One region of the Spirosoma rhododendri genome, then DNA from elsewhere that is predicted to be linked to it. Evidence: riboswitches for the same ligand, from Rfam matches in the RefSeq annotation. Region 1 holds a riboswitch; the other holds the start of a gene.
What was found. Region 1 has a riboswitch for thiamine pyrophosphate ahead of thiS (sulfur carrier protein ThiS). Riboswitches for the same ligand answer to the same signal wherever they lie in the genome.

Region 1 (6,038 bases):
TCAGCCCGATCTTGACCACGTCGATTGGGTACCGCTCGAACAACGGTTCGCACTGGGCGATAATCCGGTCCAGCGGTACCCAGTCGACGGCCCGAAAGTCGCTGTCGTGCTGCATGGTCAGGGCCGTGCAGACGCCCAGCCCATACACCCCGCAGGCTTCCAGCGTTTTAACGTCGGCCAGCAGCCCCGCCCCCGCGCTGGGGTCCAGCCCGGCGATGGAGAGAGCGTAGGGCCGCTCGGTTTGAATCGGTGGCATTTCGGGCATCACTGGTAGATTTCGCTGCCCTGCTCGACAAACTCCTTCGCTTTGTCGGCCATGGCTTTTTCCAGTACGTCGGCGTCGGTCAGGCCCTGCTGTTCCGCATAATCGCGCACATCCTGCGTGATTTTCATCGAGCAGAAATTCGGACCGCACATCGAGCAGAAGTGGGCAATCTTGGCCCCTTCGGCGGGCAGTGTTTCGTCGTGAAACTTCCGGGCCGTATCGGGATCGAGGGAGAGGTTGAACTGGTCTTCCCAGCGAAACTCGAAGCGGGCTTTGCTCAGCGCATTGTCGCGGTACTGCGCGCCCGGATGCCCTTTGGCCAGATCGGCCGCGTGGGCGGCAATCTTGTACGTAATTACCCCGTCTTTCACGTCCTGCTTGTTGGGCAGGCCGAGGTGTTCTTTGGGCGTCACGTAGCAGAGCATGGCCGTACCGTACCAGCCGATCATGGCTGCGCCGATGGCCGAGGTGATGTGGTCGTAGCCGGGCGCGATATCGGTCGTCAGGGGGCCGAGCGTGTAGAACGGCGCTTCGTCGCAGTGTTGCAACTGCTTCTCCATGTTTTCTTTGATGAGGTGCATCGGCACGTGGCCCGGCCCCTCGATCATCACCTGCACGTCGTGCTTCCAGGCAATCTTAGTCAGCTCGCCCAGTGTTTCGAGTTCGGCAAACTGGGCCGCGTCGTTGGCGTCGGCGATAGACCCCGGCCGCAGTCCGTCGCCCAGCGAAAAGGCCACGTCGTAGGCTTTCATGATTTCGCAGATTTCCTCAAAATGCGTGTACAGGAAGTTCTCCTGATGGTGCGCCAGACACCATTTCGCCAGAATACTGCCGCCCCGCGAGACGATGCCCGTAACGCGTTTGGCCGTCAGCGGAATGTAGCGCAGCAGCACCCCGGCATGGATCGTGAAGTAATCGACGCCCTGCTCGGCCTGCTCGATGAGCGTGTCGCGGAAAATCTCCCATGTCAGATTCTCAGCCTTGCCATTCACTTTCTCCAGTGCCTGATAAATCGGTACCGTCCCGACCGGCACGGGGCAGTTGCGGATGATCCATTCGCGGGTTTCGTGAATGTTCTTCCCCGTCGACAGATCCATCAGCGTATCGCCACCCCACCGGCAGCTCCACACCGCTTTCTCAACCTCTTCCTCGATGCTCGACGTGACGACCGAGTTACCGATGTTGGTGTTAATCTTGACCAGAAAGTTGCGCCCGATAATCATCGGCTCGGCTTCCGGGTGGTTGATGTTGGCCGGAATCACGGCCCGCCCGCTGGCGACTTCCTGCCGCACAAATTCGGGCGTGATATAGCCCTTCGGCGTGTTGGCCCCGAAGCTGTTGCCGCCGTGCTGTACCGACAGCGGATCGCTGTTCAGCAGATCGATCCGCTGGTTTTCCCGGATGGCGATGTACTCCATTTCGGGCGTAATGACACCCTGCCGGGCGTAGTGCAGCTGCGTCACGTTCTGGCCCACTTTCGCCCGCATCGGGGTACGGATGTGCTCAAACCGCAGGGCATCGAGCGATTGGTCGGCCATGCGCTGCTGGCAGTAGATCGACGAAAAGCCGGGTAGATCGTCGACGTCCTGCCGATTGCGAATCCACGACTCACGCAGGCGGGGCAACCCTTTTTTGAGGTCGATCTGCGCCGACGGATCGGTGTAGGGGCCGCTGGTGTCGTAGACCGTTACGGGCGTGTTGGGCGTCCGTCGGCCGCTGGGGTGACTTACCGTGTCTGACACGCTGATTTCGCGCATCGCTACCTGAATGTCGTGCAGCTGGCCGGGTACGTAAATCTTGCGCGAACCGGTCAGCGGCTGACGGGTAATCGTTTCCGACGTGGGTAGTTTTTCGGGTCTCTGGCTCATGGTTATCCGCCCTGAGTGGCTTGAATAAGGGTGATTGAATCGTTTTCCTGAAGTGGGGTCTGGGGCCAACGGGGGCGGGGCACAACGAGATCGTTGCGGGCGACGGCAATGCCCTTTCGGTCGGACAGGCCGAGCGAATTGAGCAGCTCCTGCAAGGTGCTGGCCGTGGGGCAGTCGACGGGTTGGCGATTAAGATGGACGAGCATGGTCTGGCTACCGGATACGGTTGGGCCAAACAGCAGAGGAGGATGCAGTACGATCAGACGGGTGCTGAAAAAGCACACATCGTCCCGGTCGGACAGGTCACTTTTCCCTTCGCAGGCATTACCCTGTTCAGGTTCAAAGGGTATCATCTCAGCCGCCCGAAGGCAGGCACCCCTAAAGTTTGGCTTGTACTAAGCTGCGGCAAATATAGCCGCCGAGTTTAGAATCGCGCTATTAAAAGTTAATTAGGACCCGGAAGAATAGCATAAAATTATCTCTATGTTAAATAGAGCTATAGCAGGTTATTAATTGATTTTTAATCTATAGTTTTGGTAAAAGGCATTCCTTCAGCCCGATACAAGACTCAACACAAATGAAAACACTTACTTACTGCCTGCTGGTACTGGCTGCGCTTTCCTGTGGCCGCTCCGACTCGTCCGTGGTGTCGCCTGCGAATGATACTGTCGCGGACGAGTACCCGAACTGGTACGTACTAAAGGCGCCTGTCGACCGCGACATAGAAGGTGTCTGGGGCGACATCGACAGGACGCTGCTTATCTCCACTATGTCCACCATCTACCGCTCAACGGATCGGGGCAAACACTGGGAATCAGTGAAGCAGCAGTCAACCGGTATGTTCAGCGTCGTACAGTACAACGATACACTGTACACGATGAGTGGTCTTCGCAACGGCAAGGCCTTGAACAATCCAGACAACTACAGTGTCGATGATGGGAAGACATGGCAGCCGTATCAGCGCTACAATCCCGGCCTTGAATACGACCCCAAACCGGGCGTTATCAATCGTTACCTGGAGATAAACCCGGTCGTCGCATCGACCGGTACGGCCTACAAAATCAATCAGGTGTTTCTGGGTGGTCCAACGGCGACAACCGGTACGTTTGAAACGCCGGGCGTTACTACCAATACGGCTCAGCGCATTGACCTACCGAACCTGCATCAACTGAACAGCTTGTATCTCGACAAGCAGCAACGTTTATACATTGCCGGTACCGATGCCGTTTGCAGTCGGGCCGGAACCAACGAACCGTTCCGATTCTGCAACAGTAAGCAGGGGCGGGGTGTCGTTTACGTCTCCAAACGCCCGTTACCTTAAGTAGCAGCCCGGTGTCAGGGCATTACCTGATAGGTCAGCGTTGCACCCACGATAGACTTGGCCAGGTGGTGGGCAAAGGCATCAAGTCGGGCAAATCCGGCTCTGTTCGGACCATCCGGCTTCCCTTTGTATGTTAGCCGTTCGTTCACCACCGGCGGATTCGCCGTCTTGTCGTTGCCTTCCGTGAGCAGCTGCACCGTCCCTTTTTCCAGCACAGCTACAATCCGGGCGGTCCAGTCGCCCGAGTCGATGCCCCGGCTGTCGGTAACGATCTTTGCTTTCTCCGTACGGAAGTTTCCTGAGTAGCCGTCGGCCTGCAACAGCGTCACGACCCGCTCGAAGAGGAGCGAATCCGACAAACTGGTTTTGATATCGATGCGGGTGGCCCCGTCGGGTACCGGCTGAGCCTTAGCTACCTGCGCCAGACCAGTGGACCCGCCCAGCAGCCAGAAACCGATCAGCATGGTAACGACGGACGCCGTTGAGCGATAAAAACTAGGGTTGAGTGAACGGGCACGTAGGCTCATTGTTTGCTTTCGCTATGATGTAGATTGACTATGGTGGTGAATATGGATTAGTTGGCTGAGTACATTATTTGCGGAAGGTGGTCACGGGCTCGGCGTAGATTCGCAGACCGGGAATCTCCCGCACACCATCGGCGATAGCCGCCCTGATGGCTGCTTCGTCAATTTTCCAGTACCCGTTCGGCAATTGGTTGGGGTCGATAACGTCGAACCGCCAGTCCAGTCTGACGTTCTTGGGCAAACGTACAGCTTCGATTTGCGGGTTCAGCCAGGTTGTGGCCGGTTCGGTTCCATCGGCGGGTTCAGCCAGGGCGGGTTCAGCCTGTTGGTGTTCCTGTATTCGCAACAATTCCCGGTTGTAGTGATCTACCGCATTTTTGAGGGGTTCCATTGCCTGCACGATCGGGTCGGTCAGTTCCTTCTCGATGGTCATCCAGTCGTGCTTCTGCTGATCGAGTTGCCGCGTGATTTTCAACCGTTCCGCCGTGACCAGTTTGATTAGCTCGTTGCCCTGCGCCACGTGCTTCACGAGCGTCTCGTGCTGTTCGGGCGTCCCACAGAACGCGGGCTGTCGGCGCAGAAACGCGATATAATCATTGAGTTGGGATTCCAGCAACTGACGACCGGGCGAATCAGTCAGCGACAGGGCCATATTCTTGGTAGGGGTATTCGCCATGCTATCTAAAGCGAATAAACCTTAAAATGTTGGCCGTGCGCGGCAGATTCCGGGTATTCGAAAGGCAAACGCGTCCGCAATGGGTACGGGCTGGGGCATAAAAAAAGCTCAAACGAAGTCGTTTGAGCTTTGGCCCTAGTAGCGGGGAGCAGGATCGAACTGCCGACCTTAGGGTTATGAATCCTACGCTCTAACCGTCTGAGCTACCCCGCCGTTTGAGTTCACAAAAGTAGGCAAAATCTGGCCGGATGCAAATAGCTGCGTTGACTTTCGCAAAAAAAATCGTTTACCTTTGCTCAGTACCCCTCCTTCACCCTTAACGGTCAGCGGCATGGAAAAACACAAGTTCGTTACCGAGTATGAACTCCGGGCCTCGCCCAAAATGCTATTTCCGTACATCAGTACGGCCTCCGGTCTGTCGCAGTGGTTTGCCAGTAAGGTCAACACCATGCCCGAACAGCGGTTCGACTTTCAGTGGGACAACGAAAGCCATATTGCCCGGCAGGTGTCGATGCGGCAGAACAAAGGCGTCCGCTTTGAATTTCTCGATACAGCCGCCGACGAAGGCGACGACAACAATTACGTCGACTTCCGCGTCGATCAATCCGAACTGACGCAGTCGACCTACCTTCGGATCACCGATTACTCCGGCACCACCGACGACGACGAGCTTGTCGACCTGTGGGATGGGCTGATCGACAAGCTCAAAGAGATCGTCGGTAGTTAAAAAATGTGAAGAACGGACCTAAACCCCCGCTCGATGCGTTCATAAACTAGCATCGCTTCACCACTCGCAAGCGATACACTGAACGCTGCTGTCTGTTCATGAAAAAGATTGACAAACTAGTACTCGGCTCGTTTTGGGGGCCGTTTTTTTTGACCCTTGGCGTCGTCATCTTCATCTTTCTGATGCGGCTACTGATGTCGTATATCGACGAGTTCGTTTCCAAAGATCTCGATCTGGCTACCTTCGGCCGACTACTGTTTTTCTTCTCATTACTGACCATCCCGACCGCGTTGCCGCTGGCCGTACTGTTATCATCGCTGATGACGTTCGGTAACCTGGGTGAATTCTTTGAACTAACTGCCCTGAAGAGTGCAGGCATCTCGCTGACGCGGGCTATGCGTCCGCTGTTGGTCGTCGCTATTTTCATCAGTGCGTTTTCGTTCTGGTTCAACAACAAGGTGTCGCCCTGGGCCAATCTGAAAGGATACAGTCTGCTCTACGACATCAAAACCGCGAAGGCCACGCTGAATCTGAAGGAAGGTATTTTCTACAACGACCTGCCTGGCTACAGCATCAAAGTCGATCAGAAGGTAAAAACCGGAAAAGAGAGCAAAAACGGTGATCTGTTAAAAGGGCTCGTTATCTACAAACACACGA
Region 2 (6,038 bases), 2.7 Mb from region 1:
GCTGCAAACAGCGAAATCAACGGTCTGACGCTTTACGGTGTTGGTTCGGGTACGACGATTGATCACGTACAGGTATCGTACAGCGGTGACGACTCGTATGAGTGGTTCGGCGGAACGGTAAACGCTAAATATCTGGTCGCTTACCGTGGCTTCGACGATGATTTCGACACCGACTGGGGTTATGTTGGTAAAGTGCAGTTTGGCGTGTCGCTGCGTGATCCGCAGGTTGCCGACCAATCGGGTTCGAACTGCTTTGAATCAGATAACTTCAACTCGGGCGAAAACGCAGCCGGTGTGCCGCTGACGACCAACAATGGTCTGCCCCTTACGCAACCGACGTTTGCCAACATCAGCGCCTTCCTGACCAGCGGTACGCCGAGCAACGCGTCGACGTCGAGCACGGGCGGTAGCGGTCCGTATCAGTCGGCCATGCACCTGCGTCGGAATACGGCCATCAGCATCATCAACTCGGTATTTGTTGGTTACCCCGAAGGGCTCCGCCTTGATGGTACCACGACCGGTACGCTGGCCAATGCCTCAAACGGCACGCTGGAAGTACAGGGCGTAACAGTGGCCAACTCGCTGACAGCTGTTCGTGGCGCGGGTAACATCACCAACGATCAGGCAACGAGCTACTTCAACCTGGCGGCCCGTAAGAACACGATCGTTGCTTCGTCGGACCTGCCCGGTCTGCTGCTGAACAGCGCATCGTTTGCCCTGACGTCAACGCCAAACTTTGCTCCGCAGTCGAGTTCGGCCCTGCTCGTATCAGGCAATGCTATCACGGGGGGCAAGGTTAGCGATTCGTTCTTCACCTCAGCTCCATACCGTGGTGCGTTCAACGGAACGGACAACTGGATGAGCGGCTGGACGAACTTCGACCCGCAGAATACAAACTACAACTAGTGGGTGGCGCAAGTGGTAACGCAAGCGTAACACTACGGTAGTATTGACGTAACGGTGCGCGTCTAGTTTTGCATCGTCACGTCAAGACCGGTAAGGGAGCGTACGATCAGTCGATCTGCTGCCGACCGAATCTATTCTTAAGAATCACTTTTTATATTGGTGTCGCATGAAAAGGCCGGGGTTCTATCCCGGCCATTTTCTTTTTCCATAGAGACCGGTCATTACAAAAAAACAGGCCATCCGTTTCCGAATGGCCTGTTCAACATGTCAAAAATTCAGCGATTAAAACCGCAGCCGGACACCCGCCAGGAAGTTACGCCCGGCCTGTGGGTAGTATCCGTTATCGGCTTGTACGCGCCCTTCCGAAATGTAGGCGTAGGTGTAGCCGTTCGATTCATACAGTTCGTTGAATACGTTATTGAACAGTAGCGTAAACGTCAGTTCCTGCGCGAAGCGGGGCTTCAGCGAATAAATCACCCGGATGTCGTTGGTGAAATACGGGCTCAGCTTCCGGCTTTCGTTCGACGTATTGTCGAGGTATTGCTTACCGACGTACTTCGATAACAGACCCAGCTCAAGCCCTTTTGCCGCCGTAAAGAGTAGCTGCGAACCACCGATGACGTTCGGCGAGAACGAAATGTCCGTTTCGCTGTACTGCCGCGATTCCTGCGATTCGTTGTCGAAATTGTCGAGATACTCCGTGAAGTTCTGAATCCGGTTGCGGCTGAACGTCGCGTTAACGTTCCAGCGGAGTTTCTTCGCCAGTTGCAGCGCCGACTCCAGCTCGATACCCGCCCGGTAGCTGCGCGCCACGTTGACCCGGTTGTAGGCACCTACGTCGTTCAGCTGACCCGACAATACCAGCTGATCGCGGTAATTCATAAAATATGCATTGGCCGTAAACGACACCCGCCGGCGCTGTAGTTTGTAACCCGCTTCATAGTCGATCAGCCGTTCCGCGCGTGGCCGACTTTCGGGTGTCGACTGTGTGTAATCGTCGCGGTTGGGTTCGCGATGGGCCACACTTACCGATGCATAGACCGTGTTCTCATCATCAATCGTGTAGGTGGCTCCTGCTTTGGGGTTGAAAAACGTCAGGTTGGCGTCCTGCTGCACATTCTGCAACTGACTGTTGAAACCCAGAAACGAGTAATCGACCCGGCGGATTTGCAGGTCGGCGAAGGCATTCAGCTTCGACGTAAACTGGTAGTAAGCCTTGGCGTATAGGTTCGCGTCGCGTTTGGTCGCATTGTCGTTGTAGTACCGCTGCCGGATGTTGGTGTTGCCCGCGATACGCGCCCAGATAATTTCGCCGTAGTGCCCGCCTTTGTACTCGTTCAGGCCCCCACCAATGTAGGCCGTCAGTTTACCGTAGCTATTGTAGTCCAGCGAAAAGACACTGCCGTAGAAATCATTGTCGAGCCAGCGACGGCGGATAATGTCGGTCCGGGTAATAGTAGAGTCGCCAATAACCACGTTGGGCAGGCCGTAGTTGCTATACCGGTCGTTAGGGCGATACTGCTCGTAATAACCCCGCCCTTTTGTATAAAAACCCGACACATTCAGTCGCCAGTTACGGCTCAGTTCGTGCGACGTAATCAACTGGTAATTATCCTGCTGGTAGTTGTCGGTTTCGTTTTCGTACGTGTACGGGTTGTATGTCCGGTTCGTTTTCAGCAGATTCTCCGGCACCCCGCCCCACGACTGATACGTCTGCTCGACACCCGAAAAGATGTTGAGCCGGAAAAAGCTTTTTTTCGTGTAGTACCCACCCGACAGGTAGAAGGATTTCAGATCGGAAAACGCCCGGTCGATATAGCCGTTGGAGTGAACTTTCGACAGCCGCGCATCTAGTACGAAATGGCCCGGGGTCGCGCCCGACTTGATAAGGCCCGTTCCAGCCAGTACGTTCAGTTTATACGTACCAAATGATCCGCCGGAAATGTTCGTTTCGGCATACGGTTTCTCCTGTAACTGATTCGTCTGAATATTGATCGACGCGCCAAACGCACCGGCCCCGTTGGTTGATGAGCCAACACCCCGCTGAATCTGTATCGTGCTGACTGACGACGCAAAATCGGGCATATCGACGAAATACGTCCCCTGCGATTCGGCGTCGTTATACGGAATACCGTTGAGCGTCACGTTGACCCGCGTGGCGTCGGACCCACGGATGCGGATGCCCGTATAGCCCACGCCCGCCCCCGCGTCGGACGTGGTCACAATCGAGGGTGTGAAATTGAGCAGTTGAGGGATATCCTGACCCAGGTTTAGCTTGTCGAGATACTGACGGCTAATGTCTGTGTACGCAATCGCCGATTTCTGGTTGGCCCGCGTCGCGCTCACCACCACCTCATCAACCGCAATGGCTGACTTTGCCAGTTGAATAACGATAGGTGCCGTCGATGCCGGATCGACGGTCTGCGTGATTGGTTGGTAGCCCAGCAGCGATACCCGCAACGTTACAGGGCCGGGCTTGACATCGGTAATTCTGAACGCGCCGGATGGGTCGGTCAGTGTACCTTTAAACGTGCCATCGATGGTTACGGCTGCGCCCGGTAATAAGCCATCGGCGTCGCGCACAATACCCGTAATGGAAGACTGTGCCTGAACCGACACAACCGACAGCCCAAGACCGACCGTCAGTAGAGGTAGAAACGTCTGTCCTTTCATAAGAAAGCAGGACGATAGGCAAAGGGGCCAAACCTACCTTTAGTAAAAACGAAAAATGTATGTGGTTTTTAATCCGGTTCCCTTCGCCGGCATTACCCGGATCAGGTTCAATGGGTATAATCTCAGCCTGTTATAGTAAGGCACCCCTGTGTAAGATCGGCGTAAAGTTAAACTAAAATTAACATAACAAGACCCGGGGTTGGTCGTTGTCTGGTAAACAAATTACGTGTGATATGGGTGAATTTGATTTGGTCGTGCTGACCGAAGACATAGATAACGATCGGTTAAAAGTGGGTGATGTTGGCACGATTCTGACCGTATACAACGAAGGAAAAGCGTTTGAGGTTGAGTTTGTTACGCTGACGGGTGAAGCCGTAGCCGTTGAAACGTTACTGCCGCATCAGGTGCGGTCCGTACGGTCGTCTGAGGTGCTGGCAGCCCGTGATCTAACGGCGTTGTCGCAATCCGAAGCGCAGTAACATCGGCCCCGTAAAGTTTTGACTGTTACGCTTTTCCACTCAGACAAATATGTCTACTTTTGCAGTCCAAATTGCAAACAGATGAGCAAGAAGAATAGCGGGCTGGATTTTCTGGAAGATCCCGATGCACTGGAAGGACGGTTCGAAGAAGTAGGCGACTTTTTTCAGCAGAATCAGAAAATTATTCTGGGTGTGCTGGGTGCCATTATACTGGCTGCCGTCGGCTTTATTGGCTACAAGTTTTACGTAAGCAGCCAGGACGAGACGGCGCAGGCTGATCTGTTCCCGTCGGTATACCAGATCGAATCCGACTCGCTGAAAAGAGCCCTCAACGGCGATGGCAAGACGCCCGGTCTGCTGGCCGTTGCTGATAACTACGGTGCTACGCCCGCTGGTAATCTGGCGGAGTTTTACGCCGGTGTTGGTTTGCTGAAAGACGGCAAATACGACGACGCGATTGAGCATCTGAAGAGTTTCAGCGCATCCGACCTGCTGGTGCAGGCTCGTGCTTATGCGCTCATCGGCGATGCGTACATGCAGAAGAAAAGCTACGACGACGCGATCAGCTACTACCAGAAAGCTGCCGACTATAAGCCAAACAAGTTCTTTACGCCCGGTTATCTGAACAAGCTGGCTATTGCCTACGAGCAGGCCAAACAGAACGACAAGGCCATCGACACATACAATCAGATCATCGAGAAATACGCGCAATCGTCAGAAGCCGTAAACGCCCGAAAATACAAGGCGTTGCTGGAGTCTACGGGTGGTCAGTCGTAGACGGATCTGAGTAGTCAGTACAGCAGACAGCAGGGGACAGAGCCGACCGGTTTTGTCCCTTTTTCATAACCTCTTAGTTTTGCCCGTCTGAATCGACGATCTCTTATGGCCTCTGAACTAAAAAATCTAAGCGTATTTAGTACGTCTGAATTACCCGACGTCAGCCACCGCCGGTTTGCTATCCTCGTTTCCGAGTGGAACACCGATGTAACGGAGGCCCTGTTCCAGGGTGCTTACGACACGTTGGTACAGTATGGCGTCAGTCCTGACCACATTGTTCGGGGCAACGTACCGGGTAGCTATGAGCTTAGTCTGGCGTCGCTATGGTTCGCCCAGCGCGACGACATCGACGCGGTGATTGCGCTCGGCTGTGTCATTCAGGGTGAAACAAAGCACAACGACTACATCAACAATGCGGTGGCGCAGGGCCTGACCAACGTTAGTTTGAAGACCAGCAAGCCCGTTATTTTCGGCGTCCTGACGCCCAACGATCAGCAGCAGGCCCTCGACCGGGCAGGCGGCAAACACGGCAACAAAGGCGACGAAGCCGCCATCACCGCCATTAAAATGCTCGGCCTACAAAAGCAGGTATATAGCCGGTTGTAAAGAGCGAAAGGGTGAAAGAGCGAAAGAGCGATTACAATCGCCCATATCCGCGGTTCACCTGCTAACTCTGCTGACCGGCTCGAAAATCGCTCTTTCACTCATTCACTCTTTCGCTTTTTACAATGCACGTCTGGAAATTCGGAGGCACGTCTGTCGGGAAACCCGAGCGTATGCGCTCCATCCGTAACCTGATTACTGAAGATAATACGCGTAAAGTCGTTGTGCTGTCGGCTCTGTCCGGCTCAACAAACGCGCTACTGGCCATCGGCGAGTCGCTGAAAGCCAGCAACGACGACGACGCCAATGCGAAAATCGACGCACTGAAAGCGCACTACGATACCTTCGTGGCCGATCTGTACGCGACCGAAGCGGGCAAGGCGGCTGGTCAGCAGGTGATCGACAGCGAGTTTTCGTTTATCCGGTCGCTGGTCGGTATCAAGCCGTTCACGCTGAAGCAGGAAAAAGAACTGGTAGCTGAGGGCGAGTTACTCAGCACGCAGCTGTTTCAGGCGTATCTGGCGGAGGAAGGCGTACCGTCGGCTCTGCTGCCCGCGCTGGAATTCATGCGGATCGACGCCGACAACGAACCCGAAATCA

Region 2: another riboswitch for thiamine pyrophosphate. It lies ahead of HH216_RS05870 (TonB-dependent receptor); the one in region 1 lies ahead of thiS (sulfur carrier protein ThiS).

What each region holds. Positions count from the first base shown of each region.
Region 1 covers NZ_CP051677.1:4,202,929-4,208,966, forward strand. Annotated here, with positions in the region: gene HH216_RS17470 (hydroxymethylpyrimidine/phosphomethylpyrimidine kinase) at 1-265, opposite strand, end outside; gene thiC (phosphomethylpyrimidine synthase ThiC) at 265-2,133, opposite strand; gene thiS (sulfur carrier protein ThiS) at 2,136-2,339, opposite strand; TPP riboswitch at 2,427-2,523, opposite strand; gene HH216_RS17485 (beta propeller repeat protein) at 2,711-3,454, shown strand; gene HH216_RS17490 (hypothetical protein) at 3,469-3,981, opposite strand; gene HH216_RS17495 (hypothetical protein) at 4,046-4,654, opposite strand; tRNA gene HH216_RS17500 (tRNA-Met) at 4,794-4,867, opposite strand; gene HH216_RS17505 (START-like domain-containing protein) at 4,986-5,381, shown strand; gene HH216_RS17510 (LptF/LptG family permease) at 5,480-6,038, shown strand, end outside.
Region 2 covers NZ_CP051677.1:1,476,286-1,482,323, forward strand. Annotated here, with positions in the region: gene HH216_RS05865 (IPT/TIG domain-containing protein) at 1-906, shown strand, start outside; gene HH216_RS05870 (TonB-dependent receptor) at 1,189-3,579, opposite strand; TPP riboswitch at 3,640-3,737, opposite strand; gene HH216_RS05875 (DUF4926 domain-containing protein) at 3,813-4,058, shown strand; gene HH216_RS05880 (tetratricopeptide repeat protein) at 4,140-4,835, shown strand; gene ribH (6,7-dimethyl-8-ribityllumazine synthase) at 4,941-5,441, shown strand; gene HH216_RS05890 (aspartate kinase) at 5,564-6,038, shown strand, end outside.